Regions from separate parts of the Colwellia sp. BRX10-9 genome, predicted to be linked through region 1. Evidence: riboswitches for the same ligand, from Rfam matches in the RefSeq annotation. Region 1 holds a riboswitch; the other holds the start of a gene.
The links. A riboswitch is a leader RNA that binds a small molecule or an ion and turns the genes downstream of it on or off. The one in region 1 is predicted to bind lysine.
Positions count from the first base shown of each region.

Region 2: another riboswitch for lysine. It lies ahead of dapA (4-hydroxy-tetrahydrodipicolinate synthase); the one in region 1 lies ahead of lysC (lysine-sensitive aspartokinase 3).

Region 1 covers NZ_JACGVV010000012.1:88,637-96,226, forward strand. Annotated here, with positions in the region: gene H4J69_RS09315 (hypothetical protein) at 1-239, shown strand, start outside; gene H4J69_RS09320 (hypothetical protein) at 330-614, shown strand; gene H4J69_RS09325 (GNAT family N-acetyltransferase) at 675-1,082, shown strand; lysine riboswitch at 1,248-1,446, shown strand; gene lysC (lysine-sensitive aspartokinase 3) at 1,558-2,910, shown strand; gene queC (7-cyano-7-deazaguanine synthase QueC) at 2,985-3,644, opposite strand; gene queE (7-carboxy-7-deazaguanine synthase QueE) at 3,724-4,398, shown strand; gene pdsS (proteobacterial dedicated sortase system histidine kinase) at 4,403-6,598, opposite strand; gene pdsR (proteobacterial dedicated sortase system response regulator) at 6,588-7,286, opposite strand; gene pdsO (sortase-associated OmpA-like protein PdsO) at 7,483-7,590, shown strand, end outside.
Region 2 covers NZ_JACGVV010000007.1:60,711-68,300, forward strand. Annotated here, with positions in the region: gene H4J69_RS06250 (phosphorelay protein) at 1-273, shown strand, start outside; gene arcA (two-component system response regulator ArcA) at 350-1,051, opposite strand; gene H4J69_RS06260 (sensor histidine kinase) at 1,253-2,869, opposite strand; gene H4J69_RS06265 (methyltransferase) at 2,913-3,947, opposite strand; gene H4J69_RS06270 (DsbA family protein) at 4,041-5,411, shown strand; lysine riboswitch at 5,538-5,709, shown strand; gene dapA (4-hydroxy-tetrahydrodipicolinate synthase) at 5,800-6,732, shown strand; gene H4J69_RS06280 (2,3,4,5-tetrahydropyridine-2,6-dicarboxylate N-succinyltransferase) at 6,763-7,512, shown strand; gene H4J69_RS06285 (PLP-dependent decarboxylase) at 7,539-7,590, shown strand, end outside.

The sequences.
Region 1 (7,590 bases):
TTCAAGATGCTGTTTGGAAGACATTTCAATCACGTATTGAGACACGGCTTTTACAGCTGGAAAAATATATTTCAGCCGACAGTAGTGAAAATGTATGTCAATTTAACTCTGAATATCATAAAGTTAGCTTATCAGGTCTTACCTTAATTAAAGAATATGCCTGTCAATCAATTAGGCCTACTGTTGCATTTCCTCATGTAGTATTGATATTCATCTTATGGGTTCAGCATGTGTTGTAGTGGGTTAGCTTATATTGATAAATCACTTATGACTTTAGATAACTATTGTTTTATTCGCGCGAATATCGCGTTATTTTTTGGATAATTATTATGAACTTAGACAAATCGACTAAACGTATTGATAAAAGAGTTAAGAAAGGATTTCAAGGCTACCCACAAATTTCATTAGCTTATTTTGGTCAGTCAGCTGATTGTGCTACTGAAGTTGTGGTTGGTTTTATTGCCGCTGAAGGTGATGCTCCACAAGAGCAAAAATTTACCAGTAAAGGTGATGCGAGAAAAGATGAAACTATTCAAACAACACTATTAAAAGTTATTGAACGTGCTGATGCAAAAACAGTGGTAGAAGTTGCGGGTGTTACCCTTATTAAATAATGTTGCTGGCTAATTACTGTCTGTTAATAGGTCAGTGAATATTGAGTTTAAAAATTAAAGATGACCATAATTTATAGATTTTCTGACGACCATATAAAGCAAGTTCACCAGCTTTATAAAAGTGTATGGTGGGGTAAAGAACGCTCACTCGAAGACACTCAAAATTGTATTCGTGGTTCTCAAATTTGTATTGGTATTCTCGATGTAGACAATGAGCTCATTGGTTTTACGCGAATTCTAAGCGACTTTATCTATAAAGCAATAATCTTTGATGTGATTGTAAGCGCCTCTCATCGCGGTAATGGTATCGGTCAGCAATTGATGAGCCTGGTTAAAAACCATGATAAATTAATCAAAGTAAAACATTTTGAATTATATTGCTTACCTGAACTGGAGAGCTTTTATAAAAATCTTGGTTTTTCAACGGATGTCGGTGGTATAAAATTAATGCGCTGCAGCAACCGTTAATTTTTATATAAAAGCCTAGCCATGCTTTAGTTGAACTATGGGTAATACTATTAAGCTATTATTTCTAAAAAAGATCGACTTAGCCTGTTGATTTATTATTACAGATAGGATTTAATCCACATGTCGGTTATTAGAATAAATACTCAAATTGTATGTTTTTAATAATCAACCAGAAGAGGAGCAGTAGCTAGGTAGATAACACGAAGAACCACCATTCTTTTGACTGTTATTGAGGGAGACTATTGCCGAGAGTAATTAGCGAGTGGCGTTATTTATTCGGTTACTAGGGCTGAATCCCTAGGATTGTCACCTCTAGTTAGTATGTTAAGTGCTAATTAGATTATGGTGGAGAGCTTCTGGCTGAAAAGTTTAGTTTATCTTACCAAGAACACTTCTTAATTCAGCCATGCTCTTCCTTGAAGTTTATAAAGTTACCCTATAATTATTACTGGGGGCTTAATTAGGGAGACCTTAGATGTCATTATTACCTTTTACTGTTGCAAAATTTGGCGGCACAAGTCTAGCTGATCATCAAGCGATGTTACGATGCGCTCAGATCATTAAAAACGATGCAAGTAACAAAGTTGTTGTCGTATCTGCAAGTTCAGGCGTTACTAATTTACTGGTTCGTTTAAGTCAAAAAGATGTATCTCAGCATGAACAATTAACAATCATTAGCAGTATTCGCGCTATCCAATTTAATATTACCCAACATTTAGCTGAAGAAACACAGCTAAACTTTCAAATTGATCAACTGCTAAATGAGTTAAGCGAGTTCTCTAACGCGCAATCACTTAATTATTGCCCACGCATAGCCGATGCAATTTTGTCATTTGGTGAACAAATGAGTTCATGTATCTTTGCACAAGTCCTTAAATCTGTTGGTGTTAATGGCGAAATGTTTGATGTTCGCCAAGTTATGAAAACCAACGCATTATACGGTAAAGCCGTTGTTAACCTTGAGATGCTCGCTAATAACGCACAGCAATTTCTTATGCCTTTGCTGGTTGATAAAGTTATCGTTACCCAAGGTTTCATTGGTCAATACGAGGACGGTCATACGACAACCCTAGGCCGTGGTGGATCTGATTACAGTGCGGCACTTTTAGCCGAAGCGTTACATGCCGATAATCTTTCTATTTGGACTGATGTTGTCGGTATTTTTACCACAGACCCACGTATTACCGAGCATGCCCGTGCTATTAAAGAAATCAGTTTTGGCGAAGCGGCTGAAATGGCGACCTTTGGCGCAAAAATTCTTCATCCGGCAACACTCATTCCTGCGATGAGAAAGAATATTCCGGTTTTTGTTGGTTCAAGTAAGGAACCAGAGAAGGGGGGTACACGCATTCAACAGTTTGTTGAATCGAGCCCAATATACCGCTCAATAGCCTTACGTAGAGAGCAAACATTAGTAACGGTAAAGAGTCCTGCTATGCTACATGCTAGTGGTTTTCTTGCACAAGTCTTTGGTATTTTAGCCAAACATGAACTGAGTGTTGATTTAATTACCACCAGTGAAATCAGTATTGCGCTAACCTTTGATAATCCAACGGGGTCGACGCAAGCGCTTTTAAATTCAACCGTTGTTGAAGAATTAGAACAGCTTTGTGAAGTGACCGTAGAGCACGGTTTATCGTTAATAGCGGTTATAGGAAATAAAATGCATCGCAGTAATGGCGTTGGTACCAGTATTTTTGAAACTATCTCAGGGATAAACGTGCGGATGATTTGTCATGGCGCCAGTGAACATAACTTATGTTTCTTAGTCGACGAGAAACAAGCAAATGAAACCGTTGAAAAGCTACACAATGCCTTATTTTCATAAGCTTTAAGCGTATTATTTCTTTGGTCAGTAAAGAAAAAAGATAAAACACCTTGTCGTGTTTTATCTTTTATTTATCACGATTCGTAACTTAACGGATCGGTAACATTATTATCACTGAAAGCTTCTAAACGCTCTTGGCAGGCACCACATTTTCCACAGGCTTTTTCACGGCCGTTATAACACGTCCAAGTATTATCATAGCTTAAGCCCATTTTTAATCCATCGGTTAAAATATCACTTTTAGTAACCGTTAAATAAGGGCTAAATATTTCTACTGACTCGTAGTTAGCTATTTTACACACCTCATTCATTTTCATTACAAATTCGGGACGACAATCAGGATATATTGCATGGTCTCCTGAATGTGCGCCGTAATAAACTTGGCTAGCCCCCACTGAAACGGCATAACCGACCGCAAGTGATAACAAAATCATGTTACGGTTAGGTACAACCGTTGATTTCATACTTTCAGCTTCGTAATGACCTTCAGGAATATCAATATTGTCGGTTAATGAAGAACCAGCAAGTAATTGATTAATAGATGATATATCGATAATTTTATGGTTTACATCAAGTGATTGACAAACCGTACTGGCAAATTCAATTTCTTTGACATGACGCTGTCCGTAATCAAAGGTTAATGCGAACACTTCTTTGCCATCATGCAAGGCGCGATTAAGAACAGTGAATGAGTCCATGCCACCAGAATAAATAACAACAACTTTGTTTGTCATTTCTAAAGTCTCTTAGGGTATAATTAATATCGCGCATTTTACTTCAATTTACACCAGCAATAAACAGGCAAAAACCCCGATGACCGTAAAATACAAAATTAATGAATTATTTGAAACTATTCAAGGAGAGGGCGCTTTTACCGGTCAACCTTCAATTTTTATCCGTTTACAAGGTTGCCCCGTTGCTTGCTCGTGGTGTGATACTAAGCATACTTGGGCAATAAACCTTGAAGATGAAGTAACACCGAATGCTATGTTAACAAAAGAAGCTGAATCTCAAACGTGGTCAGCGCTTACGGTTAAAGATATTTTAGCGATGATAACGGCAGAAGGTTATCAAGCCAAACACATTGTTATCACAGGCGGTGAGCCAGCGATGGTTGATTTACTCCCTCTGTGCCAAGTACTTGAAACCAATGGTTTTAGTTGTCAATTAGAAACATCGGGTACTTTTGAAATACAGGTGACGGATAAGTGCTGGGTGACTGTTTCACCCAAAGTAAACATGAAGGGTGGCTACAAAATATTAAACTCAGCGATGTTACGTGCCAATGAAATTAAACATCCAGTGGCGACTGAGCAGCATATAGACGACTTAAAAGCGTTATTAGCCGAACATAATATTGTTAACACCCAAGTTTATTTGCAACCGATTAGCCAAAAAGAACGGGCAACAGCGTTAGCAATAAAAAGCTGTATTGAAAATAATTGGCGTTTATCCGTTCAAGTACATAAATATTTAGGTATAGAGTAAATAATTACTTTACCTGCAATGGCAAAGTAATCGACACCGTGACACCTTGCGGATTATGATGATTACTTGCCACGATATGCCCCTGATGAAATTCACAAATCAAACGGGCAATATATAAGCCTAATCCCAAATGAGGGGTCTTATCTTCTTTCATTTGCGGTGTTTCACGCATTGAAACCATAGAATCAAAAAGTCGCTCTTCCATCGTGTCGGGTAATAACGTGCCGTTATTGCTAACGTGAATGGTGATGTCTTTATTTTTCAACGCTGTAGTTATGAAAAGTTTACTATCTTCACTAAACTCTACGGCATTAGTGACAACCTTATCTAATAATTGCGCTATATGCTCAGGCGATCCCGCCAACATTACTTTTTTATCTGAGGCCAAATACTCAATAGTAAAGTTAGGGTATATCTGCTGATATCCTTGTACACAACCATTAAGCACATCAAAGAGATTAAAACTGACCTTGTCAGTTTGATTGAGCATTTGTTCAAGACGAGTCGCTTCACTCATATTGGTTAATATATTGTTTAAGCGATTAATACCACTTTGGGCACGGTCAATGTAAGCGGAACTTTTCTCAGGCAAGGCTTGTAAAGACAAATTTTCTAAGGATGTTCTAACAATCGCTATCGGGGTGCGGAGTTCATGTGAGAGTCGTGACGACATATTTTCTAAATAATGATTGTACTGGCTTAAACGATTTACTGCCGTAGAAAAACTGCGAGAGAGGTCGCCAATTTCATCATTGGCTGTTGATACTTGCATACTCTCGGCTATCTCGTTATTGATTCGACCGTGTTCATCAATAGCAATTTCTGCCTGATTACGCAGTTGGCGAATGCGATTTGAAATACGTGACGCAAAAAAGAAAAAAGCGAAAGCACCCAATAACATAATCGATAAAATTGACGTAAACAATTTCTCTAAGGCTTTATTTCGTACACTGAGAATGCCATTGGTTGTTTCTTCAACAATGACCGCACCGTTGACCTTATCACTGATATAAATAGGGTATGCAGCTGATATGATTACCGCTTTTTTATCTGTGGTTAATCGCCATTGAGATTTTGGCATACCCGCAAGTGCGGCTTCAATATGTTCACCCGTTAGGTTTTGCGTGTCGTAAAGACGGTCAATAAAATCATCTTGAGGTTTGTTGAGCAAATGTTGAAATAACGGTTGTAAGTATTTTTGTGTCCAAGCATACCAATAGCCATCGTTATCAGAGTTATTGATGTTTTTTTGCCATAAGCCACTGGCTTTTTTTATGTCGCCACTTTTTGCTAGTACGCGATGATGTTGATCAACCACCCAAATACGTGACTGTGTGTAACTCATGCCCTTTACTATGCGTTCAATTTCAGGTGACGGCACCAAAATGGTACCTAAGGTTGTTGCGCTACTTGGATCTGCACTGCCTATTATTGTTGTGGCTGCACTCAATGGCGTATCGACATCATGAATGGCAAAGGCTAAGCGGTCACTGATTTTAGTTAAAGGGATGCGAAGTTCAATATTATAACCTTGCTCGGTATCGCGCCATTGGCCCTGAATGAAGCTAACGGGTCTTGGAAATTGAAGCCGTTCATTACTTTCAAGGTCATTAATGCGATAGGCAGCAAGCCACCCCTGATTTTTATTGCTGACGATAAAACGTTGGAAATTGCCATTAATATCGTTGAATGATAATTCCAGATGATCATTTTTGTTGATGGCTCGAGCATTTTCATCACGATAAATAACCGTATCGTCGATCACCTGAATAAAAAAGTATAAGTATTTATCATATTTTCCAACAGCGGCACTGAAATGATTAGTGAGCTTATCAACGCTTAATTGCCGACCAAGCTGGTTGTTTACCCCGTAATAGTGTGATTTTTCTTGAAAGTTTGGCCAGTCGTTGGGTAAACCGTCGAGATTTATCGCTTGGGATAACTGATAACCGTAAAGGTCTTTACCTTTTTCAACATCGGGTAAAAAACTGGCTTGGTTATTAAAAAGGTTAGGGCGTTCATGCAACGAAGTCGCGAGGGCTCTTGCTGTTCCTATGATTGTTTGTTCTTGACCAAAGCGTAAATACTTTTCCATTTCCCATACGTATTGATAACCAAACCAGGGAATGGCAAAGAGAAAACTAGACAGGAGTAGAAGCTTAGTTCGTAAGCCGAAACGAAAATTGAGCTTATTTTTCATCTTTGTTCCAACGATAGCCCATGCCATAAACTGTTTCTATGCAGTTAAAGTCTTTATCTATTTGGTTAAATTTTTTACGAATGCGTTTTACATGGGAAGTAATGGTACTGTCATCGACATAGATGTTGGAGTCTTTCATCAGTTGTTGACGGTTCTTAACATGTCCGGGGTTTTTAGCTAAGGCAAAGACCATCCAAAATTCGGTGATCGTTAAATCAACACTTTGTTGTTGCCAAACAATGCTCATTCGTTGATTGTCGATAGTTAGCGGCCCTAATGTGAGTAAACTACTTTCAGCAGTTGGCTGTTTTAGTGCTTCTTGGCGACGAAAGAGGGCTGCAATGCGCGCTGATAAATGTGGCAGGCTAATATCTTTAGTTAAATAATCGTCAGCGCCAATACGCAATCCTGACACCGTATCAACATCATTATCACGCGCAGTTAAAAAAATAATAGGCAAGGTCGTTGATATATTCCTAAGCCATTGGCATAGGGTAAAACCGCCGTCATATTCTTGTTCTAAGCCAATATCCAATATCACAAGGTGAGGCAAACTTATTGCAAAGGCCTTACAGGCGTTTTCTCTATTAGCAAAGGTCTGCACTTGATAACCTTGAACGCGCAGCACATCCGCATAGTTTTCTCTTATAGCGGCTTCATCTTCGACTATGGCAATTCGTTTTAACACTCTATACGACTCTATTGGTTAACTTATTTTAAGGCACTATATAAGAGTTTTTTTATAAATGCGCGCAATTGTTGTAATTGCCACATTGTTGCCACATTTGCTCATTACTTTGCCTTTTTTGTGTCGTTTCAAAGCCTATTTTTCTTGTTTTAATTACCTCGTCAACAAAAAACACCTTAATCATTTAGGAATTAACATGAAAAAAATTAACAGTAAATTAAACCCAGCGAAACTTTTCTTAATCACAGCGCTTATTGCTGCACCGACATTAAGTCATTCCGCATACGCCTTTGAAAAGTCAAAC
Region 2 (7,590 bases), on a different contig from region 1:
CAGATGTTGGACTTATATATTGAGCAATCAAAGACCTATATTGAAGACATTATCGATTCGATTGCACAAGAGTCACAAGTATTATGGCAAGAACGTTGCCATAAAATGAAAGGTGCAACTGGCAGTGTTGGTTTGTTAACCGCTCATGCTAAGTTGGTGGCAATTGAAAAATTACCCGAGCAATGGCCAGAAAAATCAGCCTTTATCTCTGAGTTGAATGAGATAAATAAAAATGCCGTTACTGCTTTTAAAGTATGGTTAGACTCAAAATAATCATGATTTAAGACAATTAAAAAAGGGGAAGCAATTATTGCTTCCCCTTTTTTAATTATTTATTGTTAAAGCGCGCTTAATCTACAGAGCCAATAAAACGATATCCTTCACCGTGAATGGTATTAATTAATTCAGCAGCGTCAGGTACCGATTCAAAATGTTTGCGTAAACGCCTAATCGTTACATCAACGGTACGGTCATTTGAGCGAAGGTCACGCCCGGTCATTTCTTTAATCAATTGCTGGCGAGTAACAATTTGGCCCGTGTTTTCAATTAATAAACGTAGAGCGCGATATTCGCCGCGAGGTATAGATAAAACTTGCCCGTCAGGTGCGGTCATTTTTCTTGAATTACCATCGAGTGACCATTTATTGAAAGTGATCACTGCTTTTTCAATTTCATTCTTTGTCTGACCAATTCGGTTAAGAATGTTTCGAGCTCGAATTGTTAATTCACGTGGGTTAAATGGTTTTGTTAAATAGTCATCAGCACCAATTTCTAAACCAAGTATCTTATCTATATCACTATCACGACCGGTAAGAAATATTAACCCTAGCTCGTTGTTGCTGGTTAATTCTCTTGCCAATAATAAGCCATTTTTACCCGGAAGGTTAATATCCATGATGACTAAATTAATGGTGTTTTTTTGTAATTGAGTATCCATGCTCTCACCGTCTGTAGCCTCTGATACTTGATAGCCTTCTGCTTCAAACAAGTTACGTAGGTTAAAGCGTGTAACATCTTCGTCTTCTACGATAAGTATGTGAGGTTTTTGCATGTTTTTTTTTCCATTCTTTATGTATTTAGCAATAATGTTTACGGTATGTTAGTTATAGCTGAAAATTATATTAACGCTATGTTACTAATGCTTATTTTGTTAATTATTTATACAATTATTAGTATGGTATAGAACCACTAACTAAAAAACAATCAAGTTTGTTAGTTTCTTCTTATTCAACAAATATTTATCAGCACAGCTTTAATCTTCTTTAATGACTTGTGTTGGGATAATAATTTTGAAATTAACCCCTTTTTCAATTTCACTAATAAAGGATATTTTTCCACCTAGTGCTTGTGTGACTAAATTATACACCAGATGTAAGCCCAAGCCACTGCCACCCGAACCCCTTTTTGTGGTGGTGAAAGGCTCAAAAATTTTATTCATAATAGAAGGCTCAATACCCCTACCGTCGTCCTGATAGTCAATAGTAAGCATATCGCTAGAAATACTAGTCTGTATGGTAATTACACCATGGTCTCTGTCATCAAAGCCATGATTAATAGAATTTTGTATTAAATTAATAATTATTTGATTGATAGGACCGGGTTTGCTTTTTATGACGAGTTCGCTTGGACAGTCCACATTAATAATAAAAGGTAACTTTTTAATTTGTGGGGCTAACGTTAATAATATGTCGTCAAACAAATTTTTGATATTGAATGTTCTTGCTTCTTCACTTGATTGGTCAACGGCAACTTTTTTGAAACTGGCAATTAATTCTGCAGCGCGCTTCAAGTTACGGTAAATAATTGCGGTATTTTCTTCACCTTCAACAAGAAACTTTTTCAATTGACTTGATTTTAAGGTTTTATCATCAAAAGCTTTTTTTATTTCTAATAAGCGATCCGATAATAATGTTGAAGCTGTAACGCCTAAACCTATCGGTGTATTTACTTCATGAGCGACACCGGCAACCATATCGCCTAACGAAGCCATTTTCTCACTTTCAACAAGTTGCCCTTGAAACTGATGCAATTTTTCTAATGTTGAAAGTAATTCATTATTGGAATCCTTCAAGGCTTGGGTACGTTTATTGACTTTATTTTCAAGATCTTTGTTTTGCTGATAAGTGAGTTGCTTGGCATCTGAGAGTTTAGCAAGTTGTGTTTCAGCTCTATTGAGTACAATGTTTATGTTGCGCGCTAGAATATCGAGCTCTTTAAAAGGCATTTGTTCAATGCGTAAATTGAACTGTTTATGTTTCGAAATATCTTGTACTTTATTTGCCATATCTGACATAGGAATGGTGATAAAGCGGTTGAGTATTATTGTTATTAAAAGCGTCACTAAAATAAGCATGAAAATAATGACGCTATAACGCAAGAACATGTTGTTTGTTATACGTTTAATATAGTCAGTACCAACTTGTATATAAACGTAGCCAACTTTTTTATCTTGCTGGGTAATGGGTACCATAAGCTCTATAATATAAGTACTTATCTTTACCGAAGATAACTCCATTATTCTATCTGTTTTTTCAAGTATAGGTGAGCTCATACTTTTATTATAGTTCGCAAAAAACACTATGCCTTCAGGCTCAGGGGATACTTTATAAATATGAACGTGGTTAATATAAGGGACAGATTTAAGCATGGATAAATAATGATCAGTTAACAGCATTTTATCATTAACAAGATTGGTGCTGCTGGCATTAGCGATAAGCTCGGCCCAATATTTTGTATTAGTCGCTGCGTCTTCTTTTGTATCTTCAATAAATGAATTAGCGATGATAAAAGAAGAAAGAGTAACAAACAATACAATGAAACCGATGATCATAATCATCAGTTTTTTCTTTAATGAGTGAATGCGTTTCATTTTTTCCATATATTTATAGTAACTTAAATTTTATATTGAGCAATTAAATTGAACAATGATAAAGAGAAAAGCCCTTTTGCTTAGCTAAAACTTGTGTTCTTCCAATCGCCTCTTCCATGATGGGTTGATAACGGAGAAAACTATTTGCCACCACAGTGACTTGTCCTTTCGGTTTTAAATGGGGTTTTATTTTTGAAAGGAATGTCTCTGTTGCTTGATAATTGGTTTTAAGGCCCTGATGAAAGGGTGGATTTGAAATAACGTAATCGTACTTACCTTTTAGATCTGACAAGCTATCTGATGGAAAAACGTGGCCAGTTAAATTATTTAATTTCAATGTTGCTTGCGCTGAATATAATGCTAAGGCACTGACATCAAGTAAGTGTAACTTAATCTCAGGAAAAACTTTACCCAAGTAACTGGCTATGACTCCGGCACCACAGCCAAAATCGAGTAGCTCGCCGGTAATTTTCTTTGGTAAATTTTCCAACAATACCTGAGTGCCAATGTCGAGGCCGTTTTGACTGAATACACCAGGCAAGGCAACCACATCTACACTTGTGTCTTTAATCATAAAAGAATATGGCTTTAGCCAGTTGTCTAAGATAAAAGACTCTTGCGTCGCAAGTATATTGCTTGCGAATAATAAGCAATGGCGAGCAGCATCAATTTTTGCACAATCGCCAAGCTGTTGTTCGGTCAACTTTGCTAATGACTTAATACCGCTTTTATTCTCACCGACAACCAAAACTAAACATTCATTTGCTATCGAGTCTTTTATCATCGCGAGCATAAAAGTTAACTCGGCCTTACTTTTAGGAAACTGAATAATCACTAAGTCGTGGGCAGTCTTACTTTGATAATAGACATTAAATACCGCAGTCATTTGAGTGAGGTCTAATCGTTTGGCTTGTAAATGTGATTGATAATTCGTGTTATAACATGTCATCACTGCTTGAGGGTGAAGTGCATGGTATTCTTCAAAAAAATCGTCAATAGGTAAGTTGATAAATAATGGCGCTTTTGCTTTTAGTAAATCGGGATTACGCAGCAATAATTGATTGATGTTATCTAACAAAGTTATTCTCAAATAATTGGGTTATGGCATTCATAAATATATAACTTATACCCTAAATTAATTAACGGTATTTTATACGCTTAACGAAAAGATATGTTTATAATAGCCGCTATTCTACGTGAATATTATTATCATGTCAGAAAGGCGAATAATAAATTTGCAAATCACCATATAAAATTCAGGGAGTGGGTTATTTTTACTAAATTTTTTACTTGGTTTAAAGTGAAACTAATACGCAGTGATAAGCGTGCATGGTTATTAAAATTTCGCTATTTTACCGTCCCTAACTGGTTTAGAAAAACACCTGTCGCTGAAGTTTACTTAGCACTTAATGACCCTTATAGCTTTATGCTGATTCAAGTGTTACCAGAGCTAGAGCAACGTTTCAATATTCAATTTAAATTGTTCTTAGTCTATGAAAGTGTTCCAGGGGTAACTATCGATCCCAAATTAATGCGCACTTGGGCAATAAAAGATGCCAACTTTATTGCTGATCAATATCAATTGAAAAAAATAACGCAACGACCGACTCAAGAATCACTCTTTACTGGTCAGCAAATGTGGCAGTTGCGACCTAAAACACTCGATAATGCTTGGCAACTCTTTCAACAGACTTGGTCGAATGATTTTGATTACTACTATCATGCTTCTACACCGGTAATAAATTATCAAATTAAAAATTTAATACGTTTAGTTAAACAAGGGCATTACTTACCTTCGTCTATTTTTATTGCGGGGCAATGGTTTGTTGGTATTGATAGGCTTGAACATCTAGAAAAACGTTTGGCTGACTTTGGTTTAGCAAAAGATGACAGTGTTGCAGTTTATCAAAAAAATAAATTAGTCTTTGCTGAGCAACAAGTGAAAGATAATGCAGCTGACATCGCTGACACGAAAATATTAGAAGCCTTTATTTCATTACGAAGCCCTTATTCTTACATTGGTTTATTACAAGCAGAAAAGTTAAGTCAGCATTATCAGATCCCTTTAAAGATAAAACCGTTATTACCTTTGATTATGCGGGGGTTAACCACGACAGAAAATAAAGAACGTTATGCTGTTTTTGATGCCAGTCGTGAAGCTAAAAAACTTAATATTCCTTTTACCGGTATTGCAGATCCTTTAGGGCAAGGTATTTTTAATGCTTTTCAAATTTTTTCGTATGCAGAACAACAAAATAAAGAACTCGATTTTATTAAGTCTGCGTTTAAGGCCATTTATGTTGACGGTTTAGACTTATCAAATAAATCGGTAATCGAATCTTTATGTCAGCAGCATAAAATCAATTATCTACAAGCGTTAGAATATAATAATGAACATGACTGGCAACAATGGTCTGATACCAACCAAAGTACTTTAGATGGCATGGGGTTATGGGGAGCGCCTTGTTTTCGATTTCAAAATGTTATTTGTTGGGGGCAAGACCGCTTGGCACAAATTGAACAAGCGATCATTGTTTCATAAGATATAATATATCCGTATTATCTTCATTTAGAGCACTATTGACTCAACATTAGAATAAATGTTCTAATGTTGTTGTCCTGAATTCAATAAAGTTTTGTTTTTTCAAACAAGCGAAACTTATGATAAAGGGCCAGAAGAGGAGCATTAACCAGGTAGTTATCATAAAGAGATCAAGCTCTAATGATTGGTAACGAGGGGGATTAATGCCGAGGTAAGTAATTTTTTGATAATTTACTTATCGGTTGTTTGGGTTGAATCCTAACAATTGTCACCAACTTGGTGGGGAGCTTCTGGCCTTTGTAAAGCCTAATGCTCTTCACATAAGTGATTGTTATCTTGGTTATTACAAACGCCTAAAAGTTCTCCGAACGAACAGAGTTCGAGAGAAATGAATCAAATAAAACTATCAAAAAAAATTAGCTTAACAGCTAACCCAACGCTTCATCATACTATTTTATGGACCGCATTAATTACGCCATTACTTGATGATGGTCAAATCGATTTTCCAAGCCTCAAACAATTAGCTATTAGTCAGTCTGACGCCGGTAATGGTATTGTCTTGCTAGGTAGTACAGGAGAGGGCCTGGCCTTAACATCGCAAGAGCAAGTTAAGATTGTTGAATTCGTTTGCCAATTATCACTAAGCGCACCTTTAATGGTTGCTGTTGGCGGTTATCAGTTAACCGAGCAAATTAATTGGATAACAGCTTGTAATAAATTACCTATTTCAGCCTACTTACTTGGTAGTCCCATTTACGCAAAGCCTGGTGTGATAGGTCAAACGCAATGGTTTAGTGCTTTACTTGATGCCGCCAACTTCCCCTGTATGTTATATAACGTCCCCTCTCGTAGCGGTGTTTCTATTGCTATTGAAACTTTACAGGCGGTGCAAAATCATCAGCATTGTTGGGCGTTAAAAGAAGCCAGTGGCGATTTAAATCAGGTACTCGCCTATCGCCAGTATTGTCCAGATATTGCCCTATATAGTGGTGAAGACGCCATGATGCCTTACTTAGCACAAGCAGGTGTAAAAGGGTTAGTTTCGGTTTGTAGTAATGTCTGGCCGGCAGCGACTCATCAATACGTCGAGCTATCACTAGCTGGTGAGACTCAAGGTTTATTTCCACTTTGGCAAAATGCGGTCGATGAGCTTTTTCAGGTGGCAAGTCCCATACCCGTAAAAGTATTAATGCACCAAAATAAAATGATCAACACTCCCTTTTTACGTGCGCCGTTAACCCATTTAGAACTTAACGACTGCAACTCGCTGTTAGCATCAGATAAATTAATTAATCAATGGCTTGAAACTCAAGCTAAGTGATCCCTTTAAGTATTAACATGAGAATTTAAAATGAATTGGCAAGAAACATTAACACAATTAGAAGCAGGTACTGTTCGTGCGGCAAATCAAGATAAAGCAGGAAATTGGCAGGCCAATGTAGCCGTAAAAGAAGCTATATTATCAGCATTTAAAGCGGGCGAAAACATTGCTTTTGATGGCATTTATAAGGGGTTTGTCGATAAACATAATTTACCTGCGCGTGAGTTTACCGCTGACGATAAAGTGCGATTAGTACCGGGTGGTTCTTCAGTTCGCCGTGGTGCGCATGTTGCTCCTGGTGTCATTATTATGCCACCCGCTTACATTAATGTTGGGGCTTTTGTTGATACAGGTACTATGATTGATAGCCATGCATTAATTGGCTCGTGCGCCCAAATAGGTAAAAATGTTCATGTTTCTGCCGCTGTTCAAATTGGTGGTGTTTTAGAACCGGTTGGTGCAAGCCCTGTTATTATCGAAGATGGTGCCTTTCTAAGTGCTGGTGTGGTCATTGTCGAAGGTATTGTTGTTAAAAAAGGGGCTGTTTTAGCGCCAGGTGTCTCACTTTCAGCGTCAGTGCCTGTTTACGATTGTGTGAATGAAGTGATGCTTGAAAAAGGTGCTGATATTCCTGAACGTGCTGTAGTGGTGCCAGGAACACGTCCGGTTTCAGGGGCGTGGGCGAAAACGCACGGTTTAAATATGGCTTGTGCATTAATCGTTAAATATCGCGATGAAAAAAGTAATGCCTCGTTAGAGCTCGAGTCTATTTTACGTTAAGCCCTCTAAGGTAAAGCAGGAATATCATGTCTGAGTTAGTAAATACTACCTATTGTTTTGATTCTCCTTCGGCGCTTG